One region of the Streptomyces sp. NPDC094147 genome, then DNA from elsewhere that is predicted to be linked to it. Evidence: riboswitches for the same ligand, from Rfam matches in the RefSeq annotation. Region 1 holds a riboswitch; the other holds the start of a gene.
What was found. A riboswitch is a leader RNA that binds a small molecule or an ion and turns the genes downstream of it on or off. The one in region 1 is predicted to bind S-adenosylmethionine.
Positions count from the first base shown of each region.

Region 2: another riboswitch for S-adenosylmethionine. It lies ahead of ACIQ8J_RS01830 (aminotransferase class V-fold PLP-dependent enzyme); the one in region 1 lies ahead of thrC (threonine synthase).

Region 1 is NZ_JBIWHT010000019.1:18,169-24,607, forward strand. It holds gene ACIQ8J_RS24640 (MoaD/ThiS family protein) at 378-653, opposite strand; gene thrC (threonine synthase) at 684-1,970, opposite strand; SAM riboswitch class I at 1,988-2,132, opposite strand; gene ACIQ8J_RS24650 (glucosyl-3-phosphoglycerate synthase) at 2,269-3,216, shown strand; gene ACIQ8J_RS24655 (trehalose-6-phosphate synthase) at 3,300-4,760, shown strand; gene otsB (trehalose-phosphatase) at 4,771-5,610, opposite strand; gene ACIQ8J_RS24665 (DUF3263 domain-containing protein) at 5,669-5,896, opposite strand; gene ACIQ8J_RS24670 (ABC transporter substrate-binding protein) at 5,983-6,439, opposite strand, start outside.
Region 2 is NZ_JBIWHT010000001.1:391,386-397,824, reverse strand. It holds gene ACIQ8J_RS01840 (cytochrome bc complex cytochrome b subunit) at 1-510, shown strand, start outside; gene trpD (anthranilate phosphoribosyltransferase) at 681-1,745, shown strand; SAM riboswitch class IV at 1,831-1,948, shown strand; gene ACIQ8J_RS01830 (aminotransferase class V-fold PLP-dependent enzyme) at 2,199-3,596, shown strand; gene ACIQ8J_RS01825 (Lrp/AsnC family transcriptional regulator) at 3,690-3,971, opposite strand; gene ACIQ8J_RS01820 (rhomboid family intramembrane serine protease) at 3,968-4,717, opposite strand; gene ACIQ8J_RS01815 (hypothetical protein) at 4,872-5,126, shown strand; gene ACIQ8J_RS01810 (NYN domain-containing protein) at 5,172-6,439, shown strand, end outside.

The sequences.
Region 1 (6,439 bases):
CCTTGCACGGGACCGCACTTCGCGGACCCGGGTCAGACCTCCACCCTCCGACAGGAGAGGGTGTGCGCCGGAACGCGTCGACCGCGGCTGAATGTATCTGCCCAACTGCCCTCTGCAACAGGTCAATCGGACGAGAATTCCGGGCACACTCGGGGCGCGGAATGCCATGAATTCAACATTCCGGGGCAAGTCGGGCCGGGCAAAGTGCACTTAAGGAGCAAATGGCTCGCACACTTTGACCCCATGTTGTCGCGTTCTCATATGCACTTGGCACACACGGCGAGGGGGCTTTCCCAACTGTACCGCGCTCAACCATGCAGAATTGCCCCCTCCGCTTCTCGTGCGGAGAGGGCAATTCGGGGAAACCGCGCGGCGGATCAGCCTCCGGCGACGGCCGGGATGATCGAGACTCCGGCGCCCTCGGGCGTGGCCGTCTCAAGGCCCTGCTCGAAGCGCACGTCGTCGTCGTTGACGTACACGTTGACGAAGCGGCGCAGCTTGCCCTGGTCGTCCAGGACGCGCGCGGCGATCCCGGTGTGGTTCTTCTCCAGGTCGGCGATGACCTCGGCGAGGGTCGCGCCCTCGGCGGCGACCTCGGCCCGACCGCCGGTGTAGGTGCGGAGAATCGTGGGGATGCGGACGTTCACGCTCATGGTCGGTACTCCTAGTCGTTCGGCAGTGGCTCAGTGGGCGAGGCCCGCGGCGCGGAACGCGTCCAGGCTCGGGCGGATCGTCGCCGTCGGGCCGGTGGTCGGGGCCACCGCGTCGAGGGTCTTGAGGCCGTCACCCGTGTTGAGAACGACCGTGGTGAGCGAAGGGTCGAGCAGACCGGCCTCGATCAGCTTCCGGGTGACGCCGACCGTCACCCCGCCCGCCGTCTCCGCGAAGATGCCCTCGGTGCGGGCCAGCAGCTTGATGGCGTCGACGATCTGCTCGTCATTGACATCCTCCACCGCGCCGCCGGTGCGGCGGGCGATGTCCAGGACGTACGGGCCGTCCGCCGGGTTGCCGATCGCCAGGGACTTGGCGATGGTGTCGGGCTTCTGCGGGCGTACCACGTCGTGGCCGGCCTTGAAGGCGGTCGACACCGGGGAGCAGCCCTCGGCCTGCGCGCCGAAGATCTTGTACGGCTTGTCCTCGACCAGGCCGAGCTTGATGAGCTCCTGAAGTCCCTTGTCGATCTTGGTGAGTTGGGAGCCGGAGGCGATCGGGATGACCAGCTGGTCGGGCAGCCGCCAGCCGAGCTGCTCGCAGATCTCGTACGCCAGCGTCTTGGAACCCTCGCCGTAGTACGGGCGCAGGTTGACGTTGACGAAGCCCCAGCCCTCGCCGAGCGGGTCGCCGATGAGCTCCGAGCAGAAGCGGTTCACGTCGTCGTAGTTGCCCTCGATGCCGACGAGCTCGCCGCCGTACACCGCGGCCATGACGACCTTGCCCTGCTCCAGGTCGTGCGGGATGAACACGCAGGAGCGGAATCCGGCCCGCGCGGCGGCGGCGCCGACCGCGCCCGCGAGGTTTCCGGTGGAGGAGCAGGAGAGCGTGGTGAAGCCGAAGGCGCGGGCGGCCTCCAGGGCCTGGGCGACGACGCGGTCCTTGAAGGAGTGCGTCGGGTTGCCGGAGTCGTCCTTGACGAACAGCCTGCCGGGCTCGACGCCCAGCTCGCGCGCCAGGTTGTCGGCCTTGACGAGCTTGGTGAAGCCGGGGTTCAGGTTCGGCTTGTCGGCGACGTCGGCGGGGACGGGCAGCAGCGGGGCGTAGCGCCAGATGTTCTCGGGGCCGGCCTCGATCCGCTTGCGCAGCGCCTCGGGGTCGCCGAGCGGCAGGTCATAAGCCACTTCGAGCGGTCCGAAACACAGCTCGCAGGCGAAGATCGGGCCGAGTTCGAAACGCTGGCCGCACTCGCGGCAGGAAAGCCCGGACGCCGGACCGAGATCGACAGAGGTGCGGCTTTCAACAGTCTGTGCAGACATGGAGGGGAGGCCCTTTCTCCTCATCTTCCTCATGGCGAACCTCGCCATGAGACGGATTTGGCACCTTCCCTAGCCGGGGGCCTCGCGCATGACTGGCGAGAACCGACTGGAGGGTTGCCGGGGCTTCAACGGGCCGTTTCCCTCTGCCCCTCTGGATGAGCGGTATTCGATTGTCAGCGTGGTGACGACCCCCGACATGCGACGGTCATCCGCGTTGCTCAAGACTGTAACCGAAGCCCTGGACGGTTGAGACAGCCGTCCGAACCGCGAGATGGATCACACAAGGAGGCCGGGGACCGTGCTGGAAGAGGTGGAACGCTGGCTGAGCAGGCGTTCCTGGTCCGCGGCCGAGCGGCCGCTGGACCGGATCATGGCCGCGAAGCACAAGGGCGGAGCCACCGTCAGCGTCGTCCTGCCCGCACTTGACGAGGAGGCCACGGTCGGCGCCATCGTGACCGCGATCCGGGACACGCTGATGACCGGCGGGACGCGCCTGGTGGACGAGCTGGTGGTCATCGACTCCGGCTCCACCGACCGCACCGCCGAGGTCGCGGCGGCGGCCGGCGCGCGTGTCGTGCACCGGGACGCGATCCTGCCGCGGATACCGGCGCTGCCCGGCAAGGGCGAGGTGCTGTGGCGCTCGCTGCTCGTGACCAGCGGCGACATCGTGTGCTTCGTCGACGCCGACCTGAAGGACTTCGACCCGGTGTTCGTGTCGGGGATCGTCGGGCCGCTCCTCACCGACCCGGACGTGGACTTCGTCAAGGCGATGTACGACCGCCCGCTCGGCGAGGCCGCGGGCCAGGGCGGCCGGGTCACCGAGCTGGTGGCGCGCCCGCTGCTCAACCTCCACTGGCCCCAACTGGCCGGATTCGTCCAGCCGTTGGGCGGCGAGTACGCGGCCAGGCGCTCGCTCCTGGAGCGGCTGCCGTTCCCCGTCGGGTACGGAGTGGAGCTCGCCCTGCTGGTCGACGCGCTGCACACGGTGGGCCTCGACGCGCTGGCCCAGGTCGACGTCGGTGTGCGCAAGCACCGCCACCAGGACGGGCAGGCGCTCGGCCGGATGGCCGCCGCGATCTACCGCACCGCCCAGCTCCGGCTGTCCCGGGGCCATCTCGTACGCCCCGAGCTGACCCAGTTCGAGCGGGGCGAGCACGGCTTCGTACCGCGCACCTACGCCGTGGACACCGAGGAGCGGCCGCCGATGCGGGACATCGAGGAGTACCCGCTCCACCGCGCCGCGTAGGGGCCGGAAGGACGGCCGGATCCCGCCCCCCGGGCCGGGCGTACGCGTGTTTGGGCGATTGCGGGGCGGGCTAGGTTCCGCTCATGGTCTCCGCGCACACCACCCCCAAGGTCCAGGTACTCGTCGCGTCCAATCGCGGCCCCGTTTCGTACGTCCTGAAGGAGGACGGCTCGCTGGAGTCCAAGCGGGGCGGGGGCGGGCTCGTCTCCGGGCTCAGCGCGATCGGCGACGACGTGGAGTCGCTGTGGGTGTGCGCGGCGCTCGGGGACGGCGACCGCGAGGCGGTCCGGCGGGGCGTGGGTGAACACGGCGTCCGGATGCTGGACATCGATCCGGAGGTCTTCGCCCAGGCGTACAACGGCATCGCGAACTCGGTGCTGTGGTTCGTCCACCACATGCTGTACCAGACACCGCTGGAGCCGGTCTTCGACGCGGAGTTCCGGCGGCAGTGGGCTTCGTACGAGGCGTACAACCGGGCGTTCGCCGAGGCATTGGCGGCGGAGGCCGGGGGCGGGGCGCGCGTCCTGGTGCAGGACTACCACCTGGCGCTGGTGCCGGGGATGCTCCGCGAACTCCGCCCCGACCTGCGGATCGGGCACTTCTCGCACACGCCGTGGGCGCCGGTGGACTACTTCCGGATGCTGCCGGACGACATCGCGGGGCAGTTGGTGCGGGGGATGCTCGGCGCGGACCGGCTGGGGTTCCTCACCTGGCGGTGGGCGGGCGCGTTCATGGACGCGGTGACGGCCACGCTCCCGGCCGAGACGCAGGCGTTCGTCCCGTCCGGCGAGGGGCGTCACTGGTTCCGGCACAGCCTGCCCGGCCGGGCGCCGCACGAGACGGACATCGCGGTGTACCCGCTGGGCGCGGACGGCGACTTCCTGCGGCGGCGCGCGCACGAGGCGGACGTGGCGGAGCGGATGGCCGCGCTGCGCGAGCAGATCGGGGCGGGCCGCAGGACGATCGTGCGGGTCGACCGCACCGAGCTGTCCAAGAACATCGTGCGGGGGCTGCACGCGTACCGGCACCTGCTCGACACCCGCCCCGAGTGGCGGGAGCGGGTCGTGCACGTCGCGTTCGCGTATCCGTCGCGGCAGGACCTCGCGGTGTACCGGGACTACACCGCGGAGGTCGCGCGGGTGGCCGACGGCATCAACTCGGCGTACGGGACGGCGAGTTGGACCCCGGTCGTGCTGCACGTCCAGGACGACTTCGCTCGCTCGCTGGCCGCGTACCGGCTCGCGGACGTCGCCCTGGTGAACCCCATCCGGGACGGCATGAACCTCGTCGCGAAGGAGGTGCCGGTGGTCTCGGACGCGGGGTGCGTGCTGGTGCTGTCGCGGGAGGCGGGGGCGTGTGCGGAGCTCGGCGAGGACGCGCTGGTCGTGAACCCGTACGACGTGACGGGGACGGCTGCCGCGTTGCACTCGGCGCTGTCCATGGAGGACGGGGAGCGGGCGGAGCGGACGAAGCGGCTGGCCGCGGCGGGGACCGCGGTGCCGCCCCGGCGGTGGTTCCTGGCGCAGCTGGAGGCGCTGGGGTGACCCCTGGGGGTTACAAGTGTCCGGCCAGAGTCCGCAGGAACGTCGTCACCGACGCCGGGCCGTTCAGCAACAGGTCGGCCCGGTCGGAGAGTTCGGGGATCACCGTGTCGGCGGCCACCAGCAGGCCCGGTGTCCCGTCCGAGCGGAGTTTCTCCACGGCGGCGAAGGCGGGGAGGTCGCCCAGGTCGTCGCCCGCGTACAGGACGGACTCGGCGCCGACCTCGCGCAGGTACGCGGCGAGCGCCACCCCCTTGTCCATGCCGGGGGGCCTCAACTCCAGTACCAGGCGGCCGGGTTCGAGGACCAGGCCGTGGTGGGTCGCGAGGTCGGCCAGGGGTTCGCGGAGGGCCTCGTAGGCGGCCTCGGGGTCCTGGGCCCGGCGGGTGTGGACCGCCACGGCCTGCCCCTTCTCCTCCACCCAGGTGCCGCGCCAGGCGCCGTGGGAGTCGAGGACCCCGGGGAGTTCGGCGCGGGCGGCGGCCACGCCGGGGTGGGGGGCGGGGGTGTGGACGGTGCCGGTGACCGCGTCCCAGCGTTCGGCGCCGTAGTGGCCGAGGACCACGAGGTGCTCCAGGCCTGGTACGCCCGCGAAGCCCCCGTAGCGGACCGCGACCCCGGCCGGCCGGCCGGTGACCACGGCGACGGAGGCCACGTGGGGGGCCAGCGCGGTGAGCGCCGGAACGGCGTCGGGGTGGGCGCGGGCCTGCTCGGGGTCGGCGACGATCTCGGCGAGCGTGCCGTCGAAGTCGAGCGCGATGACGGCCCGCTCCGGCTTCGCGACGATCGCGGCGAGCCCGTCGCGGCCGGACTGGGTGGCGGGGGTCGGCAAGGGGTGCGATTGGCTGCCCATGCGCCCGACCCTATAGGGATGGGGGCGGGTGCACGTATGGCGCAACGGGGCGCGTGCCTCAGCGGCTCTTCCGCTGCTCGTCCCGGACCCGGCGGAGGCGGTTGACCGTGACCGGGTCGTGGGCGAGGGCGCGGGTGTCGTCGAGGAGGGCGTTGAGCAACTGGTAGTAGCGGGTGGGCGAGATCCCGAGCTCCTCACGGATGGCGCGCTCCTTGGCGCCGGGGGTGGGCCAGGGCCGGCCCTCCATGCGGAGCACGGCTTGCGCGCGGTCGTCGAGTGGGCTCATGCCGTTGAGGCTATCCGGGGGCTGCGCCCCCGGACCCCCATGCCGTTGGCCTGCGGACCGTGCCCGGCGGAAAAAGGAACCCAGGGCTATTCCGCGTTCTGCGCGTCCGTCGCCACCTTCCCGATGTCCTGGAGGACCGCCTTCGGCGAGCCCCCCGGCGTGACCGCCCCGCCGATCTTCTGCTTCACCGTCTCGCTCACCTTCGGCCACGACGTCTTGCCCACCGGAGGCAGCTGGGACGTCGGCAGGGCGGAGAGGAACGGCTTGAGTTCCTTGTGGCCGGCGTCCGCCGACATCGCCGTCGACGCCGACACCGTGGACGGCAGCAGGTCGTACTGGTCGGCGAAGTTCAGCACGTTCTGGTCGGAGAACGTGAAGTCCAGGAACTTCCCGATCTGCGCCCGGTGCCCGCTCTGCTTGAAGCCCATGATCCAGTCGGCGACGCCCATCGCCGCCTTGGCCGGGCCGTTCTGGCCGGGCAGCGGGACCATGCCGAACTTGATGCCCTTCTTCTTGGCCTCCTCCATCAGCGAGGGGTGGCCG
Region 2 (6,439 bases), on a different contig from region 1:
CGCAACGCCCCGACGCGTACCGCGTTCGGTGTCGCGTGGATCACCTGGTACATGGTGCTGCTCATGGGTGGTGGAAACGACCTCTGGGCGACCCACTTCCACCTGTCGATCAACGTCATCACCTGGTTCGTCCGGATCGCGTTCTTCGTCGCACCGGTCCTCGCGTTCGTCGCCACCAAGCGGATCTGCCTGGGTCTGCAGCGGCGCGACGCCGAGAAGGTGCTGCACGGACGCGAGTCCGGCATCATCAAGCGGCTGCCGCACGGTGAGTTCGTGGAGATCCACGAGCCGCTGGACGCCGCCGCGCTCTACAAGCTCACCGCGCACGAGCAGTACAAGCCGGCCGAGATCGGCCCGAAGGTCGACGAGAACGGTGTCGCCCGCAAGGTGTCGCGGACGCAGAAGCTGCGCGCCAAGCTCAGCAAGGGCTACTACGGCGAGGGCAACCAGATCCCCAAGCCGACGGCCGAGGAGTACGAAGAGATCACGAGCGGCCACGGCCACCACTGATCCCTGCTTGACCTGACGGTCGCCACAACCGAGGCTCCGGCCCGGCCCCTGCACGGGGGCCGGGCCGGAGTCTTTTCCGCGTCCGCACTTCGGGCACGGACGCGGACCGCCCCGCGCCTCTCGATAGGCTGGCGGGCGGTATCCCGTCCTTTTGACCACCAGGAGCGAGCATGAGCGCTGTTACCCCCACCGGAGGCGACACCGTGGCGGCCTACTCCTGGCCGGGTGTCCTGGACTCGCTGCTGAGCGGCGCCGACCAGAGCGCGGACGCGACCGCCTGGGCGATGGACAGGATCATGCGCGGCGAGGCGACGAACGCCCAGATCGCGGGCTTCATGGTCGCGCTGCGCGCCAAGGGCGAGACGGTCGCCGAGATCACCGGCCTGGTGCGCACCATGTACGCGCACGCCAACCTGATCGAGGTGCCGGGCCCGAGCGTCGACATCGTCGGCACCGGCGGCGACGGCGCCAAGACCGTCAACATCTCCACCATGTCGGCGATCGTGGTCGCCGGAACCGGCGCCAAGGTCGTCAAGCACGGCAACCGCGCCGCCTCCTCCTCCAGCGGCGCCTCCGACGTCCTGGAGAAGCTCGGCGTCAATCTGAACCTGTCGCCGAAGCGGGTGGTGGAGGTGGCCGAGGAGGCCGGGATCACCATGTGCTTCGCGGTGAAGTTCCATCCCGCGCTGCGGTACGTGGCCGCCGCCCGCAAGGAGTTGGGCATCCGCACCACGTTCAACGTGCTGGGCCCGCTCACCAATCCGGCGAGGGTACGCGCCCAGGCGACCGGTGTCGCCGACGCGCGGATGGCGCCCATCGTGGCGGGCGTGCTCGCCGAGCGCGGCTCGTCCGCGCTGGTCTTCCGCGGTGACGACGGCCTCGACGAGCTCACCACCACCGCCACCTCGCGGGTGTGGGTGGTGCGCGACGGCGCCGTCCGCGAGCAGAGCTTCGACCCGCGCGACGTCGGCATCGAGCTCGTGCCCATCGAGGCACTGCGCGGCGGGGACCCCTCGTACAACGCGGAGGTCGTCCGCCGGCTGCTCACGGGCGAGAGCGGGCCGGTGCGGGACGCGGTGCTGCTGAACTCGGCGGCCGCGCTGGTCGCCCTCGAACCGGGCGAAGGGCCGCTCGCCGGGCAGATCGGCGCCGCGATGGCCAGGGCCGCCGAGGCCATCGACTCCGGGGCCGCCCGCGCCGCCCTGGAGCGCTGGGTCGCGGCCAGCAACGCCTGAACCGTACGTGATGTGACGCAGGGCGCAGTCCGGATCGCGGACTGCGCCTTGCGTACGTCGCGACGTGTGGCAGGATGCTTTTCAAGGTCATGAGTGACAGCGATTTAGGCCCCGGCTCGCTGTCCGGCAACCCTCCGTCCGTGGCGGGGTGCCCCGGGTGAAGACCAGGTCGTAGGCAGCAAGGCCTACGGCAAGCGCGGACCCCTGGACATCATCGGATGTCACAGCCCTGGGGTCCTGGTCCTCAAGGGAGCAGTCTCGTGAGCAAGCGAATGCGATAGGGCGTACCGCCCCTTTCTTCACCACCCTCCACGCCGCCCTTCTCCGGGCTGCGTGTTCGAGGTCAACACCCGTACGCGGAAAGGCAGTCGACCCCCCTCGATCGAGGCCGGGGCACGCCGTCGCACCCGGGATCCGAAGTCAACTCGCCTTTTCCTGCCGGGAGATACCGCCATGTCCGCACGCCCCGCCACCGCCGTCTCCGCCGCCGCTTCCGTCACCGACGAGTCCGCCGACCCCTGCTGTGCCGCGCCGCTGCCGGTGCTCGGCCGCGATGTCACCGTGCCGCTGGTCACCGGCGGCGAGGTGACCTACGCCGCCCTCGACTACGCGGCGAGCGCGCCCGCGCTGCAGCGGGTCTGGGACGACGTCGCCGCGTACGCCCCGTACTACGGCAGCGTGCACCGGGGGGCCGGCTACCTCTCGCAGCTCTCCACCGACCTGTTCGAGAACAGCCGGGCGGCGGTGGCGGAGTTCCTCGACTGCCGCCCCGGCGACCAGGTCGTCTTCACCCGCTCCACCACGGACTCGCTGAACCTGCTCGCCCAGGCCGTCCCGGCGAACTGCCAGGTCTTCGTCTTCGAGACCGAGCACCACGCCTCGCTGCTGCCCTGGCGGGACGCCCGGGTCACCTGCCTCAACGCGCCGCGCAGCCCGCACCAGGCGGTCGAGACCCTTGAGCGCGCGCTGGCCGACCGCGACCCCTACGGCCCCGCGCTGGTCTGCGTCACCGGCGCGTCCAACGTCACCGGTGAGCTGTGGCCGGTGCGGGAACTGGCTGCCGCGGCACACGCGCACGGCGCCCGCATCGTGCTCGACGCCGCCCAGCTCGCGCCCCACCACCCCGTCTCCGTACGGGAGTTGGACGTCGACTGGATCGCCTTCTCCGGGCACAAGCTGTACGCGCCGTTCGGCTCGGGCGTGCTCGCGGGCCGCGCGGACTGGCTCCAGGACTCCGAGCCGTACCTCGCGGGCGGCGGTGCGTCGAAGAAGGTCGCGCGGCGCACCGACGGCGGCGTGGACGTGGAGTGGCACACGACGGCCGCGCGCCACGAGGCCGGTTCGCCCAACGTCATCGGGGTGTACTCCATCGCCTCCGCCTGCAAGGCGCTCACCGAGGCGGGCTTCGACTCGCTGGTCGAGCGCGAGCGGCACCTGATCGCGAAGGTGCGCGAGGGGCTCGCCGCGGTGCCGGAGGTCAAGATCCTCTCGCTCTTCGGCGACGACGCGCCCCGGGTCGGCGTCATCTCGTTCGTCGTCGAGGGCTGGAACAGCTCGCACTTCGCGGCGGCGCTCTCGGCGGAGTACGGGATCGGCGTGCGGGACGGGCTCTTCTGCGCCCACCCGCTGGTGCGCACGCTGCTCGGGAGCGACCCGCAGGACCCGGGCGAGTGCGGCGCCCCGGAGGCCGAGCCGGGCGAGCTCTCCCTGAACGCGATCCGGGTGAGCTTCGGCGCGGGGACGCCGGACGAGCACGTGGACCGGTTCGTGGGGGCGGTACGGGAACTGGTCACCCAGGGCGCGAAGTGGCAGTACCGCACGGAGGGCGGCCGCTGCGTCCCGGCGGTGTAGCGCCGGGCCACGCCTACTGGGGGCTCCGCACCGGACCCCGCTCCTCAAGCGCCGGAGGGGCTTGATCTCGGCTGCCCCCCCGGGCAGGGGGGCTTACGAGTCCAGGCCGATGGCGAACGCGGCTTCCAGGTCGTGCTGCGAGTACGTACGGAACGCCACATGCGTGTCCGTGGCCTCGACGCCCGGGATCTTGCTGATGCTGCCGGGGATGATGTCCGCCAGGTCGTCGTGGCGGGCCACCCTGACCAGCGCGATCAGGTCGTAGGTACCCGTCACCGAGTACACCTCGCTGACGCTTTCGAGCGCCGCGATCGATTCCGCGATCTCGGGAATCCGGTCCACGCTGGTCTTGATGAGCACGATCGCGGTGATCACGGCTGGCTTTCTCCCTCGGTGGCGGCCGCACCCGCGGGCTTCACGGGCCTTCGGCGTTTCACTCTATCCGTCCGGCGGAAACGGGCCCACGCGTAGACGAAGCCGAGGCCGAAGCCGACGAGGTGCGCGAGGTAGGCCACCCCGGGCCCGGCCGAGGCGCTGCGGATCGCCAGCCACTGCAGGGCGAACCAGAAGACGAGGACCATCCAGGCGGGAAAACGCAGCGGCAGGAACAGCAGGAACGGGAAGATGCTGGTCACCCGGGCCCGGGGGAAGAGGCAGAGGAAGGCGCCGAGCACGGCCGAGATGGCCCCGGACGCCCCCACCAGGGTCTGCTCCGAGCCCGAGTGGGCCGCCGCGTACGCGAACAGGGCGAGATAGCCGCTGCCCAGATAGAACAGGGCGAACTCCACCGGGCCCATGCGTTCCTCGGTCATCGCGCCGAAGACGTACAGGAACAGCATGTTGCCGAGCAGATGCAGCCAGCTGCCGTGCACGAACAGGGCGGTGAGCGGGGTGAGCAGGGTGCGCGGCCGGCCCGCGAGGAGTTGGCCGGGGATGACGCCCCAGCGGGCGAAGTAGTCGCTCTGGGCGCTGAGGATCGCGTCGCCGGTTCCGTGGCCCGGGTTCAGACCGGAGGCCGGGCTGACCGCGAAGAGCAGACAGCAGGCGGTGATCAGCCCGTACGTCACGGTCGGTCCCCGCACCGCACCCCTGAGGATCACCGCTCCCCGCCACTTGACCATGGGGAGAGAATGGCCCAAAAGGGGCTATCGGTACAGACCGCCTCGCCGTGTCGGCGGTCGACGGGTAGGCCGTAGGGTTACGGGCAATACTCCCGCAGTTCGACGGCGCACCGCGAGATCCTGGACCATGGAAGTGGAAAGAGGACGGCACCACATGACCACCGTTCCCCAGCCGACCGCCGACACCCGGTGGCGCTGCACGCTCTGCGGAAACCTCACCCGTTTCGATGTCACCCGCTCGTCGAAAGTGGTCGAGTACGTCCATCTGGACCTTGCCGGAGAGCCCAAGGTGGAGGAACGCGAGGTGGTCAGTGAGACCATCGAGTCGGTTCGCTGCCGGTGGTGCAACGCGGTGGACCGGATCGAGCTGGTGGACCGGCCGGGCACCGACTCGGCGAGCGCTTCCTGAGGAGTGCTCCGGAAGCGGTACGGATGACAGTTGGGGTGACGGATTGTGGAGCGTGCAAGCGGTGCTGAACCGGCCGCTTCGGCCGGTGACGGCCCCGCCGAGGTGCTCGACCGCCCGCTGCCCGAGGGCGTGCGGCGCCGGGTCGTCGCCTTCGTCTCGGAGGCGTTCGGCGGCCTGACCGTCGCCGAACTGCCCGGACAATTGCGGCAGTACGCCCGTTTCACCCCGACCCGGCGCGCCAAGTTCGCCGGCAACGCGATGGCCGCCGCCCTGGAGAGCGACCCGGTGTTCCGGCAGCGGATCGGCGAGCGGCTCAAGGAGTCCCAGCCGGAGCTCGCGGGGGCCGTCGAGGCGGGCTCGCCGCCCGCGGCCGCCGACCCCGTGGACGTGGCGGCCGCCGCCTATGTGCTGCGCCCCACCGGCTGGGTGAAGCTGGTCGCCGCGGCCGGCGAGGAGGCCCAGCGGGCGGACGCCGAGCGGGCCGACGAGGAGGGCCGGCGCGAACTGGACCGGCTGCGCGAGGAACTCGCCGAAGCCCGCGCCCAGATCAAGTCGGATAGCGAACAACTGCGGACGGAACTGATCGCGGCGCGCAAGGAAGCCGAAACGCTCCAGCGCAAGCTGCGCAGCGCCCTGAGCGATGTGAAGCGCGGCGAGGCCGCCCTGCGCAAGACCACCTCCGAGATCGACGGCATCAGGGGCGAGGCGGCCGCCCGGGTGGCCGCCGCCGAGAGCGAGACCCGGCGGCTCAAGACGCGGCTCGGCGAGGCCGAGTCGGGCCTTGAGGCGAGCCGGCGCGCGGTGCGCGAGGGGCGCTCCGTCGAGGACATGCGGCTGCGGCTGCTGCTCGACACCGTCCTGGAGAGCGCCCAGGGCCTGCGGCGCGAACTCGCCCTGCCGCCCGCCTCGGTGCGCCCCGCCGACACGGTGGACGCGGTCGCGCCGGGCACCATGACGCCCAAGGACATCGCGGCCCGCGCGCTCTCCGAGACCGACCCGGCGCTGCTCGACCAACTCCTCGCGCTGCCCCAGGTGCATCTGGTCGTGGACGGCTACAACGTCACCAAGACCGGCTATCCCACGATGCCGTTGGAGAAGCAGCGGCTGCGGCTGCTCGGCGGGCTCTCGGTGCTCGCCGCCCAGACGGGCGCCGAGGTCACCTGCGTCTTCGACGGCGCGGAACTGGCGGCTCCGGTGCTGCTCGCACCGCCCAGGGGCGTCCGGGTGCTGTTCTCCAAGCCCGGGGTGACCGCGGACGAGCTGATCCGTCAGCTGGTGCGCGCCGAGCCCTCGGGGCGGCCCGTGGTGGTCGT